2 linked regions of the Gottschalkia purinilytica genome follow. The protein of the gene in region 2 binds, or shares a complex with, the protein of the main gene of each other region. Links are inferred from orthologs where the notes say so. Each region holds a gene or a part of one and is shown on either strand. Other genes may lie near its edges. The genes, in order: dnaB and dnaG.

Evidence for each region.
Region 1: the proteins of dnaG (region 2) and dnaB are in contact, whole or in part, in a crystal structure (PDB 2R6A), measured with the Geobacillus stearothermophilus proteins. The link is inferred for Gottschalkia purinilytica from one-to-one orthologs. Residues at the interface, in WP_049624496.1 of Geobacillus stearothermophilus: Lys456, Leu457, Leu458, Pro459, Ala460, Asn463, Ala464, Leu467, Leu535, Leu536, Ile537, Ala538, Gln544, Glu545, Asp548, Tyr549, His552; in WP_033016901.1 of Geobacillus stearothermophilus: Ser13, Glu15, Ala16, Gln18, Glu91, Leu92, Asp94, Ala95, Val96, Pro97, Thr98, Ala99, Ala100, Asn101, Tyr104, Tyr105, Ile108.

Annotation. Positions count from the first base shown.
Region 1 is NZ_LGSS01000023.1:7,757-17,965, forward strand. Bases 6,498-9,476 are described here. They hold dnaB (replicative DNA helicase), read left to right. Parts: upstream 6,498-7,300; coding sequence 7,301-8,653; downstream 8,654-9,476. Other genes in these bases: CLPU_RS15220 (DHH family phosphoesterase), read left to right, coding at 6,498-6,670; rplI (50S ribosomal protein L9), read left to right, coding at 6,670-7,119; CLPU_RS15235 (FprA family A-type flavoprotein), read left to right, coding at 8,707-9,476. In the rest of the region: CLPU_RS15180 (mechanosensitive ion channel family protein), read left to right, coding at 1-191; CLPU_RS15185 (DUF951 domain-containing protein), read left to right, coding at 316-534; CLPU_RS15190 (aminotransferase-like domain-containing protein), read left to right, coding at 604-1,785; rpsF (30S ribosomal protein S6), read left to right, coding at 1,921-2,208; CLPU_RS15200 (single-stranded DNA-binding protein), read left to right, coding at 2,235-2,672; rpsR (30S ribosomal protein S18), read left to right, coding at 2,687-2,917; CLPU_RS17355 (hypothetical protein), read left to right, coding at 3,052-3,198; CLPU_RS15210 (MazG-like family protein), read left to right, coding at 3,365-3,688; CLPU_RS15215 (DUF2232 domain-containing protein), read left to right, coding at 3,700-4,641; more of CLPU_RS15220, read left to right, coding at 4,664-6,497; more of CLPU_RS15235, read left to right, coding at 9,477-9,927; CLPU_RS15240 (GNAT family N-acetyltransferase), read left to right, coding at 10,121-10,209. UniProt on the Escherichia coli protein: The main replicative DNA helicase, it participates in initiation and elongation during chromosome replication. Travels ahead of the DNA replisome, separating dsDNA into templates for DNA synthesis.
Region 2 is NZ_LGSS01000003.1:96,046-104,578, forward strand. The notes cover bases 1-2,944. They hold dnaG (DNA primase), read right to left. Parts: upstream 2,417-2,944; coding sequence 584-2,416; downstream 1-583. Other genes in these bases: rpoD (RNA polymerase sigma factor RpoD), read right to left, coding at 1-550; CLPU_RS03825 (pyruvate, water dikinase regulatory protein), read right to left, coding at 2,842-2,944. Outside these bases: more of CLPU_RS03825, read right to left, coding at 2,945-3,663; transcriptional regulator CcpN, read right to left, coding at 3,678-4,319; CLPU_RS03835 (glycine--tRNA ligase), read right to left, coding at 4,425-5,816; CLPU_RS03840 (DUF4342 domain-containing protein), read right to left, coding at 6,096-6,554; DNA repair protein RecO, read right to left, coding at 6,568-7,317; CLPU_RS16525 (YqzL family protein), read right to left, coding at 7,331-7,492; GTPase Era, read right to left, coding at 7,628-8,515. UniProt on the Escherichia coli protein: RNA polymerase that catalyzes the synthesis of short RNA molecules used as primers for DNA polymerase during DNA replication.

The sequences.
Region 1 (10,209 bases), on a different replicon or contig from region 2:
TTTTAGGAGTTACAAATTTAGGTCCTGAAGACGTTGTACTTTCTTTATATGCAATGACTAAACCTATGGATCAGTGGGAAATAGAAAGAAGCCTTAAAAAGAACGTTAAAGAGGCTTTTGAAAAAGAAGGAATATCAATAAATAATGTTAAGAGATTTGTTGTAGAATCTAGTGAAGCCCACAATGAGTAATAAAATTACTTGATAAATAAAGTTGAAAAATATAAAATATTATTATGAGTAAAGTAAAAGCTACTTCATCTATCTTTAATGAGTCGGGATAGAAGTAGCTTTTATTTATAGCTGAAACGGAGGTATGATTGTTGTGATTGATAAGTTTAATATTGGAGATGTAGTACAATTAAAGAAAGTTCACCCATGTGGGGAAAACAAGTGGGAAGTTATGAGAACAGGTGTAGACTTTAGAATAAAATGTCTTGGTTGTGAAAGACAGGTATGGTTAGCAAGAAGAGAGTTTATAAGAAGGGTAAAAAAGGTCATTAGTACGTCTAGTGATGATAGTATAAAAAAATAAAAAATTTTTAAAGTAAAATTACAGACTATTCTTACAATATTTTTTAAAGACTGAAGGGGGCGTGTCTAAGTGACACTAAAATATGCAAATCGTATGAAAGGGATAAGAGCTTCAGAAATTCGTGAGATATTAAAGCTTACACAAAAAGCTGAGGTTATTTCATTTGCAGGAGGACTTCCAGCTCCAGAATTATTTCCAATAGACGCTATAAAAGAAATAAGTAGAGAAGTGTTGGAAGAACATGGGGAGAAGGCGTTGCAATATGCTACAACTGAAGGATATTTACCTCTTAGAAAACAAATAACTGAGAGAATGACTAAGTTTGGAATAAATACTAATGCAGATAATATTCTTATCACTAATGGATCACAACAAGGTCTTGACTTTGCAGGTAAGATTTTTCTAGATCCTGATGATGTAGTTTTATGTGAGAATCCTAGTTATTTAGGAGCAATAAATGCATTCAAAGCTTATGAAGCTAAATTTATAGAGGTTCCTACAGATGATGAAGGTATGATAATATCAGAACTTGAAGAAATAGTAAAAACCACAGATAAGATAAAACTTATATATGTAGTACCTGATTTTCAAAATCCAACAGGAAGAACATGGTCGATAGAAAGAAGGAAAGGTCTAATCGAAATTGCTAATAAATATGATCTTATAATAATAGAAGATAATCCTTATGGAGAGTTGAGATTCGAAGGTGAAATACCACCTTCTGTTAAATCTTTCGATGTAGAGGGTAGAGTTGTTTTTTTAGGAACATTTTCAAAAACATTTTGTCCTGGATTTAGATTAGCGTGGACGTGTGCTAGTGAAGAAATTTTATCAAAATTTATTTTGGTAAAACAGAGTTCAGATTTACAGGCAAGTACCATCTCTCAAATGGAACTTTCTAAGTTTATAAATAAGTATGATTTAGATAAGCATGTAGAAAAAATAAAAAGTGTGTATAGAAGAAGAAGAGATATAATGATGAAGACCATGAAAGAAGAATTTCCAGATGAAGTTAAGTTTACTTATCCAGAAGGTGGTCTATTTACTTGGGTAGAACTACCTGAACATATAAACAGCAGAGATTTAGCGATAAAAGCTATAGATAATAATGTAGCATTTGTTCCTGGTGATCCATTCTATCCAAATGGAGGTAAGTTTAATAATTTCAGACTTAACTATTCAAATATGAATGAAGATAGGATAGTAGAAGGAATTAAGAGATTAGCTAAGGCTATAAAAGAAATGTTGTAAAAATATATTAAAATTTTGGAAAATGTCAATACTATGATTGCCAAAATAAAAATTAAATGATATAATACTATGATGTAATGTATTCCTTGCTCTATATATAAATAGAGCCGTTAAGTCCAAAAGGAGGTGAACGATATGAAAAAATACGAAGGAGTATTTATTTTTGCGCCAGATATGGCAGAAGAAACAAGAAATAATGTAATCGACAGATTAAAAAGTATCATAGAAGGAGAAGGATCTCTTTCAAACATAGATGACTGGGGAAGCAGAAAGCTTGCTTATGAAATCGATGATTATAAAGAAGGATACTATACATTATTAAAATTTGAATCAAACGGAGAGATTGTTAAGGAACTTGACAGAATCTGTAAGATAACTGATGGTGTTATAAGACACATGATCGTTAGAGAAGAAGAAAAATAATATCGGCCGTTACGGGGGTGTTTTTTTTGAATAGTGTAGTTTTAATTGGAAGATTAACAAGAGACCCAGAACTTAGATATTTGCCTAATGGAGGTACAGCAGTATCAACTTTTTCTATAGCAATTGACAAAGAATTGTCTAGAGAGAAAAAGCAAGAAATGGAAAGTAAAGGTCAACCTACTGCTGATTTTATAAACATAGTAGTATGGGGGAAACAAGGAGAGAACTGTGCTAATTACTTAGGTAAGGGAAGGTTAGTTGCTATTCAAGGAAGAATACAGTCAAGAAGTTATGATGCGGCTGACGGATCTAAAAGATATATAACTGAAGTTGTTGCAGATAGAGTACAATTTCTTGATTGGGGAGACAATAAATCAGGAAATACAGATAGATCTACACAATCGAATGATTTTATAACTACAGATGGTTTTCATCCAGTAGATGACGATGATATTCCATTCTAGAAGGAGGGTTAGGAATGGCTGGAGGAAGAAAATTCAGAACTAGAAAAAGAGTTTGTAGCTTTTGTGCTGATAAAGGACAAGAAATTAGCTACAAAGATGTAAATAAGCTTAAGAAGTATGTAACTGAAAGAGGAAAGATTCTTCCAAGAAGAATTTCAGGTAACTGTGCAATACATCAACGTCAATTAACTACAGCTATCAAGAGAGCAAGACAAATTGCAATCTTACCATATACAGCAGACTAGTAGAACGAATATATCTTGAATATAAATTGAAAAATAGGAAGAGTATACTATGTAAGATACTCTTCCTATTTTTTAATTTATCTCTTATCATTTTTATGTCAAGAATACTCCCACCTCTTTAGATGGGGGATGAATTGACATTTGGCGATAGGCAAGTATTGAAAAACACCTTAGTATATGACATTATTGTATATATAATAAATATTCTTAAGGATGATGAAATAATGTATCTAACAACTGTTAATAGACTTAGATTGAACCAAAATGAATTTAATAAATGAATTATGTTGGTTATCTAAAAACTTGTATAATTCTACTTTGTATGAAGTAAGACAACATTATTTCAACACTAGTGAGTTTTTAAAATATACAAATGAATAAAATAATTAAGATAAAATATATAATTTGTTATAATGATATATAGGGTTAAAAAAAGGGGGATTACTAATGTCAACAAATAAAAAGAGTATAGATATAACAAGAAATGTAAAAATAATTGAGTGGCTAAAAAGTGAGCTTTTAACTGCTATTGCCTCACTTTATGAAATATTTGTAAAAGGAGTTCAGAATAGCCAAGAGGTAGTATTAGATATAATATCAAATATAATATTAGTTACATATTTGTTAGGTAAAAGATTGGGACTTTCTTTTGAAAGTATAGATGCTAAAATAGAAGACAAAGCTAAGCTTGGTATGATTGAGGAACATAATATAGAAAAATGGTATGGAGATTTAGGAAACCTATTACAACATTTTAAAAGTAGAAGATAGAGGTGAAAAGTTTGGATAAAAATAAATCAAATTCTGCTATAGAGTTAATAATTACTATCATAATAACTTCAATGCTAACTATATTAGGACTGTATGTTTCACCACTTATTTTAATTTTTTATCCTGTGCTTCATATAGTTCTTGGTGTAAAGCAAGGAATGAAGTATACATTATTATCAATTGTTACATCAAGTATAATAGCAGGATTTTCATCGAGTTACTTAGATGGATTGTATATATTTACTTGCTATGGATTATTAGGGATAGCGTTAACCTATATGATAAGTAAAGAAAAGACAGCTACTAAGACTATAGCTGTAGGAAGTATAGTATATTTAGTATGTATTGCTCTCTATGTGATTTTATCAAAAGAGCTTATAAATTATGATATTATAGGTGAATTTAGTAAAGCTATAAAAGAGAGTGTAACGATGCAAGTTCAATCACTTAAAAATAGTGGATTATCTAATTATGAAATATCTCAGGCCTCTATGATTTTAGAGGATGTGGTTAGCTATATACTTATAGTTATACCATCATTTATGATTTTAACTTCTGTATTTGTTACTTATATAAGTTACTTAATTTCTACTCATCTAATTAACAAAAAACAAATAAAAGATGTATATGTTCCTAAATTTATGTACTTTAAGCTTCCAGACAATTTTATTGTAGGAGTAATAATATTGCTTTTATTATCTTCTATTACAATATATTTTGAGTTTTTATACTATGAAGGTATATTCATGAATATTATTATACTAATATTCTTAGGACTTTTCGTACAAGGACTTTCATTAACTACGTATATACTTAATAAAAGTAATATGAGTAAAGTAATAAAGTATATATTATTAGTTCTCATAGTAATAAATGTATTTTCTAGTATAATAGTTGCTATAGTTGGACTTCTAGATGTATTTTTTGACTTTAGAAAGCTTAAGAAGGCTTAAGAAAATCCTTAGGAGGATAGTTATGACCAATAAAAAATTATTTAAATTTCTTACTCCTGATTCAAAGGTATATCTTTGGATAATAGGAATACTCATAGGGATTATAGCTATATATGAGCCTAGAATTGCTATATTTGGACTCTTAGTACTAGGATACTTGATATATTATCATTGGAAAAACTTACACTTAAGGAGAGTAGAATGGACAAAGTATATAGAAGGATTAACAAGTGAGATAGATTCTGTTACGAAATATGCCATAAACAATATGCCTATACCGCTTGTAATGCTAAAACTAGATGGAACTATAAATTGGTATAATCCAAAGTTTTTAGAAATGACTGAGTTTCTAGATGTATTAGATAAAAATATAAGTGATATAATTCCAAATTTAGATGTAGATGATATAAAGATAGAAAATGAAAGTTCTATTATAAAGGTAACATTTAAAGAGAAAAATTACGATGTATTATATAATATAGTAGATATTTCTAATGCTTTAGAAAATAAAAGAAAATATACGATAATGCTTTATTGGATAGACAATACAGAATTATACAATATTAAAACAAAATATAATAATGAAAAAACTAATATTTGTTTAACTCATATTGATAACTATGAAGAAGTAATAACGACTACTGATGAATCTATTAGACCATTAATATTAGCAGAGATAGACAAAAAGCTAAATACACTAGCATCAAGACTTAATGGATTCGTTAGAAAAACAGATAACGATAAATACTTGATAGCTTTTGAAAATAGATTTTTAAGCTTTTTAGAAAATAGAAAGTTCTATATATTAGATGAAACCAGAGAGTTAGATTTAGGGAACAAGATACCAGTCACTTTAAGTATGGGAGTAGGAGTAAACGGAAAGTCTATTGCTGAAACTTACGAATATGCTAAAGGTGCTATAGATATAGCCTTAGGTAGAGGTGGAGATCAGGCTGTTATAAAAGACATAGATAAATTAAGCTTTTACGGTGGAAAAAGTAAAGCTGTAGAAAAAAGGACAAAAGTAAAAGCTAGAGTCATTGCACATGCTTTAAGAGAGCTTATAGATCAGTCTGAAAAGGTGTTTATAATGGGTCATAAGATTCCTGACATGGATAGTTTTGGAGCTGCAATGGGTATCTATAGAGTGGTTAAAACTAGAAAGAAAAAATGTTATATAGTGCTAGGTGGGGTAAATACATCTATAAAGAAAATATATGAAAAACTTAAGAGAGAACATCCAGAATACTTAGAAGATATAATAATGCCAGAACAAGCTAAAGTACTTGCAAACGAGAACTCTTTATGTATAGTGGTTGATACCCATAGACCCCAAAATACAGAAGCTCCTCAATTATTAGAAATAATAGAACAAGTTGTAGTAATAGATCATCATAGAAGAGGAGCTGAATTTATAGAAGAACCTGTATTAATCTATTTAGAGCCATATGCTTCCTCAACATGTGAATTAGTTACTGAGATATTATATTATATAAATGATAAAATTGATATAACGAAATTTGAAGCAGAGGCATTGCTTGCAGGAATTAATTTAGATACTAAGAACTTTGCATTAAAGACTGGAGTAAGAACATTTGAAGCTGCTTCATTTTTACGTAGAGCAGGAGCTGATACAACTGAAGTCAGACAACTCTTTAGGGATGATCTAGAGGACTTCAAATTAAGAGCAGAAGTTATAAGAAATGCTAATATAATAAAAGATAAAATAGCTATTTCTAGGCTAGATAAAGATACTAATAGTTCAATACTCATAGCTGCTCAATCAGCAGATGAATTATTAAATATAGAAGGAATAATAGCATCCTTTGTATTATGTATTTTAGATGATAAAATTCATATAAGTGGAAGATCTTTAGGAGAATTAAGTGTACAGCTTATATTAGAAAAGCTTGGTGGTGGAGGTCATATGACTTCTGCTGGAGCTCAACTTAAAGATATTAGCCTAGATGAAGCTGAGAACATGTTAGAAGAAGCTATAATAGAATATCTTAAGGAAGGTGATGAGTAATGAAGGTTATTTTATTACAAGATGTTAAGGGATTAGGTAAAAAAGGAGATGTAGTGAATTCTAAAGATGGTTATGCTAGAAACTTTTTATTTCCTAGAAATTTAGCGGTAGAAGCTACTAGTTCTAATTTAAAAGAACTAAAAGATAAAAAAGAATCTCAAAAATTCAAAGAAGAAGAAGATTTAAAAGAAGCTAAAGCACTAGCAGAGAAAATATCAAATGTTAAAGTAGAAATAAAAACTAAAGTTGGAGATAATGGTAAGTTATTTGGTTCTATAACAACTAAAGATATTGCAGAACAACTACAAAAACAACATAATATAAAAGTAGATAAAAGGAAAATTGATATAGAAGGTGGAAATATTAAAACAGCAGGTACAACAATTGCAGAGGTAAAAGTATGTCCATCAGTATTAGCTAAGTTAAAGATTCATGTTACTGAACAATAATATTGATTAAAGTTTTAGATAGAGTATTTTTGGAAAGTTTAATTATACCATATGTGGAAATAATATAAATATACTTTAAAGAGTGTACAAGATACCTTATGCTTTATATAATAATAGTATTAAGCTACAGTATCTTGTATTTCTATGTTCGGTATATTTTAAAATTTGGGAGGTGCTATAATTGTCAACAGAAACAGATATTGAAACTTTAGGTAAAATACCTCCACACAGTATAGAAGCTGAACAGTCAGTATTAGGATCTATGATCTTAGATAGAGAAGCAATAGTAACTGGGACAGAAATATTAAAACCTGATGATTTCTATAAAGAAGCTCATAAAGAAATATATGAATCTATTATAGATATATTTACAAAGGACGAGCCAGTTGATTTGATAACTTTATCAGAAGAATTAAAGAGAAGAGATACCCTTGAGGCAATTGGAGGTACAGTATATCTAGCGACTCTATCAGAAGGTGTTTCTACTACTGCTAATATTAAATATTACTGTGAGATAGTAGAAGAAAAATCTATACTTAGAAAACTAATAAAAGCTTCAAATGAAATTATAAGTAAGGGCTACAAAGCAGATGAAGATATTAATCAGATAATAGATTTAGCAGAAAAGAAAATATTTGATATAACACAAAAAAGGAATCAAGAAGGACTAGAGCCTATAAGAAGTGTGTTATTAGAAAGCTTTACTAAAATAGAGCAATTATCTCAAAATAAAGGTGGAATAACTGGACTTACTACAGGATTTGTGGATCTAGATGGTAAAACATCAGGATTACAAAAGTCAGATTTAATATTAGTAGCAGCAAGACCAGCTATGGGTAAAACTGCTTTTTCTTTAAATTTAGCTTTAAATGCTGCGTTAAAAGGAAATGGGTCAGTTGCTATATTTAGTCTTGAGATGTCTAAAGACCAGCTAGTTCAACGTATGCTAAGTGCAGAATCTCATGTTGAACTTCAGAAAATAATAAATGGAAATTTAGATGAAAATGAATGGCCTAAATTAGTAAGTGCAATGGGACCTTTAGCTCAAGCTAAAATATATATAGATGATACACCAGGAATAACTTTAATGGAACTAAAAGCAAAGTGTAGAAAATTAAAAATAGAAAAAGGACTAGACTTAGTTATGATAGATTACTTACAGCTAATGTCTGGAGATGGAAGAACAGAAAATAGACAACAAGAGATATCAAATATATCTAGGGGATTAAAGGGACTTGCTAAAGAAATGGATTGCCCTGTGGTAGCATTATCTCAGCTTTCACGTGCTCCAGAATTAAGATCTGATCATAGACCTATACTATCAGACTTACGTGAATCTGGAGCCATAGAACAGGATGCTGATATAGTAGTATTTCTTTATAGGGATGAATATTATAACCCTGATACAGAAAAGAAGAACATAGGAGAAGTTATAATAGCAAAACATCGTAATGGGCCTATTGGAACTGTAGAGTTAGTATTTATGGGGCAATATACTAAGTTTTTGAATATGGAAAAATATAGACAAGAGTAGTAAGCTATTGTCCTTATTTCATATAAATACTTTAAAGCAGTAGGAGGCAAAAAATGAGAAATGATAAGATATTAGATGTTAAAGAAGGAATTAAGTGGATAGGTATACTTGATCCAACTTTAACTGTGTTTGATGTAGTTATGGAAACAAAGTATGGAACAACTTATAATTCATACTTTATAGATGCAGATAAGAAAACTATAATAGAAACAGCTAAAGAAACTTATAGAGATGATTATATAGAAAAAATAAAGAAAGTAGTAGATCCAGAAGAAATAGAATATATAATATTGAATCATACAGAACCAGATCATGCAAGCAACCTTAAATATTTATTAGAATTAGCACCAAATGCTACTATAGTATCAACTGTACCAGGAATAAGGTTTTTAAAAGACATGTTAAATAGTGAATTTAAACATATTGTAGTTAAAGATGGGGATACGTTAGATTTAGGAAATAAAACATTAAGATTCATATCAGCTCCATTCTTACATTGGCCTGATAGTATGTATACTTTTTTAGAAGAAGATAAAATATTATTTACTTGTGACTCATTTGGTTGTCATTATTGCGACGAGAGAATATTTGATGATTTAGTTGGAGATTTTGATGATGCTTTTAGATATTACTTTAATGTTATATTAAAGCCTTATAGTAGCTATATGTTAAAAGCTATAGATAAAATAAAAGATTTAGATATAGACATTATATGTCCTGGTCATGGACCTGTATTAAGAGATAACTGGAGAAAATATGTTGAACTATCAAAGACTTTAGCAGAAGAAGCTATTAGTCTGAAACCACAAAGACCAATGGCACTTGTGGCATACGTGTCTGCCTATGGAAATACAGGTAAGATAGCAAAATATATAGCAGAAGGTATAAAAGAAGCAGGAGATGTAGATGTAGAAGTTGTAGATATCGAAAGTATAGACCTAAGTGATCTTGAAGAAAAAGTAGAAAAGAGTGAGGGAATACTAATAGGATCAACAACTATAAATCAAAATACTCTCTTACCTGTATATAAAATGTTTAGTGTTATAAATCCTGTTACAAATAGAGGTAAACCAGGAGGAGCATTTGGATCTTATGGATGGAGTGGAGAAGCTGTAGGCATCATTGAAAATGTATTAAAAAGTCTTAAACTTAAGGTAGATATGAATGGATTTAAAGAAGTATTTGTACCTAAGGAAGAGACTAAAGATAAATGCATAGATTTTGGAAAGAAATTTGGTGAAAAGATATTAGAAAATTCACTTAAAAAGAAATAAAATAATGAACTTTTGTTAAAAATTACTTCATACATTGTATGAAGTAATTTTTATATAAATATGATTTTAAATTTACTATTTTTTAGATAAATACTAGTGACGATAAAATTATATCTATTATTAATAAACAAATTTATAGCAATTATTAATGGGCATAAATATAGTATATGTAAAAATATCAAGGGGGAAAAAGATGGATGTTATAAAGGGACATAGAGTAAAAATACTACCTTTAAAACTAGAACACGTTTTCAAAATGAAAAATTGGGGAAAATATCAAAG
Region 2 (8,533 bases):
ATTTAAATCCTTTTCTATAATTAAACTTTTCAACGGCTTTAATAAGTCCTAAGTTTCCTTCTTGAATTAAGTCAAGGAATAACATTCCTCTACCAACATATCTTTTAGCTATACTAACTACTAGCCTTAAGTTAGCTTCTGCAAGTCTTCTTTTAGCCTCTTCATCTCCTTGCTCCATTCTTTTAGCTAACTCTGTTTCTTCTTCTGCACTTAGTAATGGTACCTTGCCTATTTCTTTTAAATACATCCTTACAGGATCATCTACACTTATTCCTTTTGGAACAGATAGATCCTCTTTTGATATATCTATTATTTCATCATCTACTTCTTTTGGTATTAAGATATCATCAGCCTCTTTATCGCCTACTACGTCTATTCCCATATCTTCTAAGTTTTGATATATTTCGTCTATTTGATCTGTATCTAGATCCATATCCTCTAGCGTATCTACTATTTCCTTATATGAAAGCACTCCCTGCTTTTTCCCTTTATTTATTAATTCCTTAACTGATCCTATAACGTTATCTTTTGGCTTATCAAAATTACTCATGATACCATTTCCCTCCTTTCAAAAGAAAAAATATTAGTTTGTCTTTAGTTGTTGATCTATTTTGATTAATTCTAAACATAGCTCCTTGAATGTTTCAACATCTCCTTCTGTCTTATCTTTCTTATTTTCAAATAGTTTAAGTTGTTTTTTTATTTCACTTCTTTTTATATTTATTTTATAATAATTAATTTTTTTAACATAATCATCTGCTGCCTTCATTTTTTCACTTTGATTCATTTGAGTAGTTTCATCAAACAATTCGTTAAGCATATTTTTCTCAATTTGATCAAAATTATTAGAAAGCTCATTAATATCTATATCAATATTTTCTTCAAATATTTTATATACGGTTTCAGCTATTTTTTTATAACTAGAATTTAAGAAATCTCTCGGACTAATATTATCTTTAATATTAAGGTATATATTTTTATCATTTAATATAAGCTTCAGCAGTTCTTTTTCAGCTATTAAATGTCCTGGTTCCTGTAAATACTCTACTGGTTTAATATTTTCTTTATTATTATACCTATAACCACTTTTTATATACTTGCTCTTAACTTCTAAATCTGTGCTATTATCCTCTTTATTAAAAACTTCTTTTTTTATGGCTTCTATAGATATATTAGTATCTTCTGATACTTTTTTTATATATGCATCTAGTTCTATGGGGCTTTTAAATTGCTTTAGTAACTTAGCAATATTCTTAGTAAAATCAATTTTCCCTTCTGTAGTAGAAATATTATACTTTAATTTTATTCTTTGAATTTTAAAATCCATATAACTTAAGGCATTATCTATCCTTTTTTTAAATTCATTTGATCCATAAATTTTTATATACTCATCTGGATCCATTCCTTCTCCTAGCATTATAACTTTAGGATTTATTCCTTCCTCCTTAAGTATATCAAGTGCTTTATCTGTTGCTTTCATACCTGCTTCATCACAATCATAGCATGTGTATACTTGTGCATTGTACCTTTTTAATAATTTAACTTGATTTGTAGTCAAAGCAGTTCCAAGAGAAGCTACACAATAGTTTATTCCATTTCTATATAAAGATATTACATCCATATATCCTTCTACTAAAATTATTTTTTGTCCTCTAATATATTCTTTTGCTATATTTAATCCATATAAATTAATTCCTTTGGAAAATACAAGTGTCTCTGGTGAATTTAAATACTTAGGCTGTGAGTTAATATCAATTGTTCTTCCTCCAAATCCTATAACCTTTTTATTAGTACTCATTATAGGAAACATTATTCTATTTCTGAATCTATCATAATATCTTGTTCCATCTCTATGTTTTATAATTAATCCTGCTTTCTCTAATTCATCTTCACTGTAGTTTTTCCCTTTTAAATAGTATAGAAGTCCATTCCAACTATCTGGTGAATATCCTATTCCAAATTTTTTTATAGTTTCTTCATTTATACCTCTATTTAAAAGATATTTGAAAGCATTGCCATTATTGAACAAGTTTTTATAAAAATATATTGCCGCTTCTCTATTTATTTCATATAGTCTATTTTTTGTTTTTTCTAATTCTATATTCATATTTTTAGTTTTATCTTCTAAAATTATATTTGCTCTATCTGCTAAAATTTTTAAAGATTCTACAAAATCTAAGTTTTGATATTTCATAATGAAAGTTATAACATCTCCACCTTCTCCGCATCCAAAGCAATGAAACATCTGTTTTATAGGTGATACTACAAATGAAGGTGTTTTTTCATTATGAAAAGGACATAAACCTTTATAGTTTGAGCCTGTCCTCTTTAGTTGTACATATTGCGATATAATATCGACAATATCATTACTTTCTCTAACCTCTCTTATAATATCATCGTTATAAGGATAAGGCATATATATCACCTTTTTCAAATTATCATATTCGTCAAAAAACTTCTTTTTCCTTCTAAATTGTTTAAGAAATATTATTTATATTAATATTCCTTAACATTAAATACTTGTAATTTTTACTTTATTGTGTTATAAATACCTATTTAGTATATACTAATTATAGATATTGTCAAAAACCATTTTATCTCTTTTTTATAGTTTTCGTCATTTTTCTCTCTTTTTCCTCTTTTTTTGTCAAATTTTTAGATATTAATTATTCTTAACATTTTATCACTATTGTGCAGTTATATTTTTTTATATATAAAAATTTTTCTATGGTATATATATACCATAATTACAATTATATTCCTCTATATTTATTCTTTTTGTGTTAAATATTTTAACTATTTTTATTAAAATGAAAAGAGTGTTGATATCAACACTCTTTTTTATATGTTTATATTACTATTATGTCTAGTCATTTCAAGTATTATACCTGCTGTTTCTTCTACTGCTTTATTCGAAACATCTATAACTGGACATCCTAATCTTTTCATTAAACTTTCTGAATACTCTATTTCTCTAATTATTCTATCTATACTCGCATAGTTTGCATTGTCACTTAGTCCTAATGTTTTTAGTCTTTCTTGTCTTATTTCATTAAGCTTTATAGGATTAGCTGTAAGTCCGATAATTTTTTGAGGATCCACTTCAAATATCTCATCTGGTGGTGGAATCTCAGGAACTAAAGGCACATTTGCAACTTTTAGATTTTTATGAGCTAAGTACATGCTTAAAGGAGTTTTAGAAGTTCTAGATATTCCTAATAATACAATATCAGCCTTCTTAATTCCTCTAGTATCTTTGCCATCATCATATTTAACTGCAAATTCTACTGCTTCTACTTTTTTAAAATATTTTTCATCTAATTTCCTAATAATTCCAGCTTCTCTTTTTGGCTCAAATCCTACAACTTGTTTTAGTGCATCTAGTATAGGTGTCATAAGATCTACTGTAGGAATATTATATTTTTTGGCTCTTTCCTCTAAAAAGTTTCTAAGTTCATCGATAACTAGAGTATACACTATCATACAACGTTCTTCTTTAGCCTCATCTAGTATTTCAACTATTTGTTCTTCGTCTGTTATATAAGGAAATCTTCTTGTCTCATATCTACCTGAATTAAATTGACTTATAGCTGCCTTAGCTACTTGTTCACCAGTTTCTCCTATAGAATCTGATAGTACATATACTATGGTACTTTTTTGCATACGGTTATTACCTCCTAAATGTTTTTGCACAAGTCAACAAATACTCTTACAATATTCGTTTTAGATATCTTCCCTATAACTTTATATAATTTCATATCGTCTTCATTTACCTCTTCAATGACAGGAACACTATCAATTTCATGTTCTATTATCTTTGTGGCAGCATCTAATATACTTTCTTCTGATGTAACGGTTATTATATTTGGCATTCTAGTCATTATAACTGCTACAGGTATTTTATTTACATCTATTCCCCCTATAGCACTCTTAAGAAAATCTTTTCTAGAAACCACTCCTGTAAAATATCCATTTGATGTAACATATATAGTACCTACATTTTCTAAAAACATTGTTACTATAGCATCATATACTGTTGTTTGTTCTTCAACTACTATGGGAACTGACTTTATGTCAGCTACTTTCAAACTTTTTAACTGTTGTGCAAATATACTTTCTATCTCTTTTCCACTATATAAATATCCTACTTTAGGTCTTGCATCTAGCATACCTACCATAGTAAGTATAGCTAAGTCAGGCCTAAGAGTAGCTCTAGTTAACTTTAGCTTCCTGGCTATTTCTTCTCCCGTTATAGGCTGATTATCTTTAACTATATTTATTATTTTTTCTTGTCTATCCGTAAACTGAATAGTTCTCACCCTTCCTTGGGATATTCTTCTAATCCTATTGTATCAAAAACATTTAAATAAATCTATAAAAGGGAGTCTACAAATAATAAATATTATTTGACTCCCTTAATACAACTAAAACTCTATTTTTTCATTTATTATTCTCTCTAAATCTTCTATCTTTACCCTTTGTTGCTCCATAGTATCTCTATCTCTTATAGTTACACAGTTATCTTCTAGTGAATCATAATCAAATGTTATACAGAAAGGTGTTCCTATTTCATCATGTCTTCTATATCTTTTTCCTATACTACCTGCTTCATCATAGTCTATCATAAACTTTTTAGTTAATTCATTATATAATTCCATAGCTGGTTCACTTAGTTTTTTAGTTAAAGGAAATACTGCAGCTTTAAATGGTGATAGAGCTGGATGAAGTTTTAATACAATTCTCTCAGTTCCATCTTCTAGCTTTTCTTCTGTATATGCTTCTGTTAAGAATGCAAGAGTAACTCTATCAGCTCCTAATGATGGTTCAATACAGTAAGGTACATATTTTTCATTAGTAACTGGATCAGTATAGCTTAAATCCTCTCCTGATGTCTCCATATGTCTTTTTAAGTCAAAGTCAGTTCTATCTGATATACCCCATAATTCTCCCCATCCAAATGGAAAATTATATTCAATATCTGTAGTAGCATTACTATAATGTGATAACTCTTCTTCTTCATGATCTCTTAATTTTAAGTTCTCTTCATTTATTTTCAAGTCAAGTAGCCAGTTTTTACAAAAATCTTTCCAATACTTAAACCATTCTAAATCTTCCCCTGGTTTACAGAAAAATTCTAACTCCATTTGTTCAAACTCTCTAGTTCTAAATATAAAGTTACCAGGAGTAATTTCATTTCTAAACGACTTACCTATCTGACCTATTCCAAAAGGAATCTTTTTTCTCGATGTTCTTGCTATTTGTTTGAAGTTAACAAATATTCCTTGAGCTGTTTCAGGTCTTAAATATATTTCAGCTTGTGAGTCTTCCGTAACACCTTGAAATGTTTTAAACATTAAGTTAAATTGTCTTATGTTTGTATAATCTAGCTCACCACATTCTGGACATTTTATTGAGTTTTCTCTTATATAGTCTTCCATTTGCTCATTAGACCAGCTATCTACAACTACATCCTCTTTATTGTTTTCTTTCATATAACCTTCTATAAGGTGATCTGCTCTAAATCTTGATTTACATTTTTTACAGTCCATAAGTGGATCATTAAATCCTCCTATATGTCCTGATGCTACCCAAACTTGTGGATTCATTAGTATAGCAGAGTCTAGTCCTACGTTATGTACAGACTCTTGAATAAATTTTTTCCACCATGCTTTTTTTACATTATTCTTAAGTTCTACTCCTAATGGGCCATAATCCCATGTGTTGGCTAATCCTCCATATATATCTGACCCAGGGAAAATAAATCCTCTTGATTTACAAAGAGAAACTATCTTTTCCATTGTTTTTTTATTTTCCATAGTATGCCCTCCTTTTTTTATAATAAAAAAAGCAACCTAATATCCCTACATAACGTATAGGGACGAAAGGTTACTTCCGCGGTTCCACCCTACTTGACATAAAAAATGTCCGCTTTATAATAATGCTCAGAAATGCCTTTCACTAAAAAAATTATACTAGACTTTCACTATCACTAGCTCGCTTTAATAATTTATTTTAGTTACTCTTTTCCTCATAGCATTCAATTTACTCTTACTTTACAGTACATAATTTAGCAGATATCTTTTATATTGTCAATACTACTCATTACCATCTTTGTTATCTTTTTTTACAGCCTGTTTCACTTTATCCATTGCCTTTCCTGCAACTTCCTCTAATTTAATTACTTCTCCATCTTTTTTTGTTATTTCGATAGTACACTTAGATAATACAGCTGCTGTAAGTCCGAAAGTTGCAAGTAGTGGAGAAATTAATACACCAACTGCACCTGCATTGACTGGTATATTCATTATTATTTCTCCATCTTTTTTTACAGTTATCTTAGTAACATTACCTTCTTTTAATACTTCTTTTATTCTTTCTAAAAGTTCATCACCTTTACTAGTAATATTATTAGCCCATGAACTTCCTTTTTCTTCTAATTCCACAAGAGCTTCAACTACATCTCCATTGTGTTTTTCAAGAACTTCTTTCGCTGTTTTATAGCTTACTCCTGTTCTTTCTCTTATCATGTCTATTTTTTCTAAACTAATTTCCATTTTATAGCCTCCTTTATTTCCCTTCTAGGGATTTTATAAATTCTAATGATTTAAAATTCTTTTTGTCTAAGTGAGAAGTTATATATCTAAGCAATAAATATTCTATTCTATTGGCTTCTTTATTATTAATTTTTATATTTGAAATTTCGTCTAGTTTTAAATATAACAACTCTTTCATTTTATTTAAAACTATTAAATCTATACTTTTACTATTTGCATCAATATTAAAACAATTTTCACATAAAGCTCCACCATGAGCTACACTAAACTTAATATTATTAGTAAAGTCACTTTCACAAGATACACATCTCTTAAGTTGAGGTTTATATCCAATAAAGCTTATATATTTTAATTCAAATGCTAGAAGTAGATTTTTATAATCTTTTTCTATATTCGTAAGAACCTGTAGAGTCTTTATTAATAGATCAAATAATATTGGGTTTGATTCTCCCTCTAATGTTCCAGCATCAATAAGCTCTATTATATATGTGGCATATGCCAGTTTTTCTAAATCCTCTCTTAATGAAAAAAATGAATCTATAACTTCTCCTTGATTTATATGATAGAAATTTTTTCCTTCATACATTAAAAAATTGCTATAGCAAAAAGTTTGGGTACTTGCTACCAAGTTATTTTTATATTTTCTAGCACCCTTTGCTATAGCCTGAACTTTACCATTTTGTTTAGTGAATATTGTAAGTATTTTATCTGCCTCACTATAATTTATGTTCCTTAATACTACCCCTTCACTTTTTACTAACATTTTTTCACCTCAGCTAAATGCCTTGAAAAAATAACTCCTCGCTTAGATTTACACTATAATAATTATTGCTTTCATTTTCGTGTATTTTAATATCATCAACACAATCTCTATAGCAAAGATACGCTTCTATATTACCCGTCAATTCAAACATTTTCCACATTTCATTCTTTATCATACTTTCTACCTCCTGTAAGAGACTGTTTTATATTAATATTTATTTCATATTATTATTCTAGGTCTATATCTCATTTTTAATACAATACAAATTATTCTATTTTTGTGCAAAGAATGAAATGTTTTTGTAGAATTATTAATTATATCCGAAATATTTTATTATTTTTTCTTTATCTCTCCAGTTTTTTTCTACTTTTACCCATAAGTTAAGATATATTTGACTACCAAGTAAATTTTCTATGTCGATTCTAGCACTTTTACCTATACCTTTAAGCTTTCTTCCGCCTTTTCCTATTACAATTCCTTTATGGGACTCTCTTTCACAATATATAGTAGCATTAATATCTACTATGTCTTTATTTTCTCGTTGCTTTATCATGTCTATTCCTACAGCAATTCCATGAGGTATTTCTTCTTCTAAGTAATGTAGTGCTTTCTCTCTTATTATTTCTGATATAATTAGTCTTTCTGGCTGATCTGTTATCATATCCTCTGGGAAGTATTGAGGACCTTCTGGTAAAAGTTTTTTTATCGCTTGTATTAGATAGCCTACTCCACTACCTAATTGAGCTGAGATTGGTACTATTTCATCAAATACTCCAAATTCTTCATAGTTACGTACTATTTGATCAACTTCATCTTTTTTAAGCTTATCTATTTTATTTATTGCTAATATTTTATGTGTTTTTATGTCTTTTATTTCATCTAATATATATTTATCTCCTGGTCCCATCTCTAAGCTTTCATCTACCAATAAAAGTATAACATCTACTTCTTTAAGACTATCTTTTGATACACTTACCATATATTGTCCTAGCTTATTTTTAGGCTTATGTATTCCAGGTGTATCTAAAAAGACTATCTGATGGTCATCTCCTGTATATACACATTGTATCTTATTTCTAGTTGTTTGAGGTTTATCTGATATTATAGCTATTTTTTCTCCTATCACTCTATTTAAAAAAGTTGATTTCCCTACATTTGGTCTTCCTATTATAGTTACAAATCCTGACTTATACGCCATTTTACCACTCCTATTTAT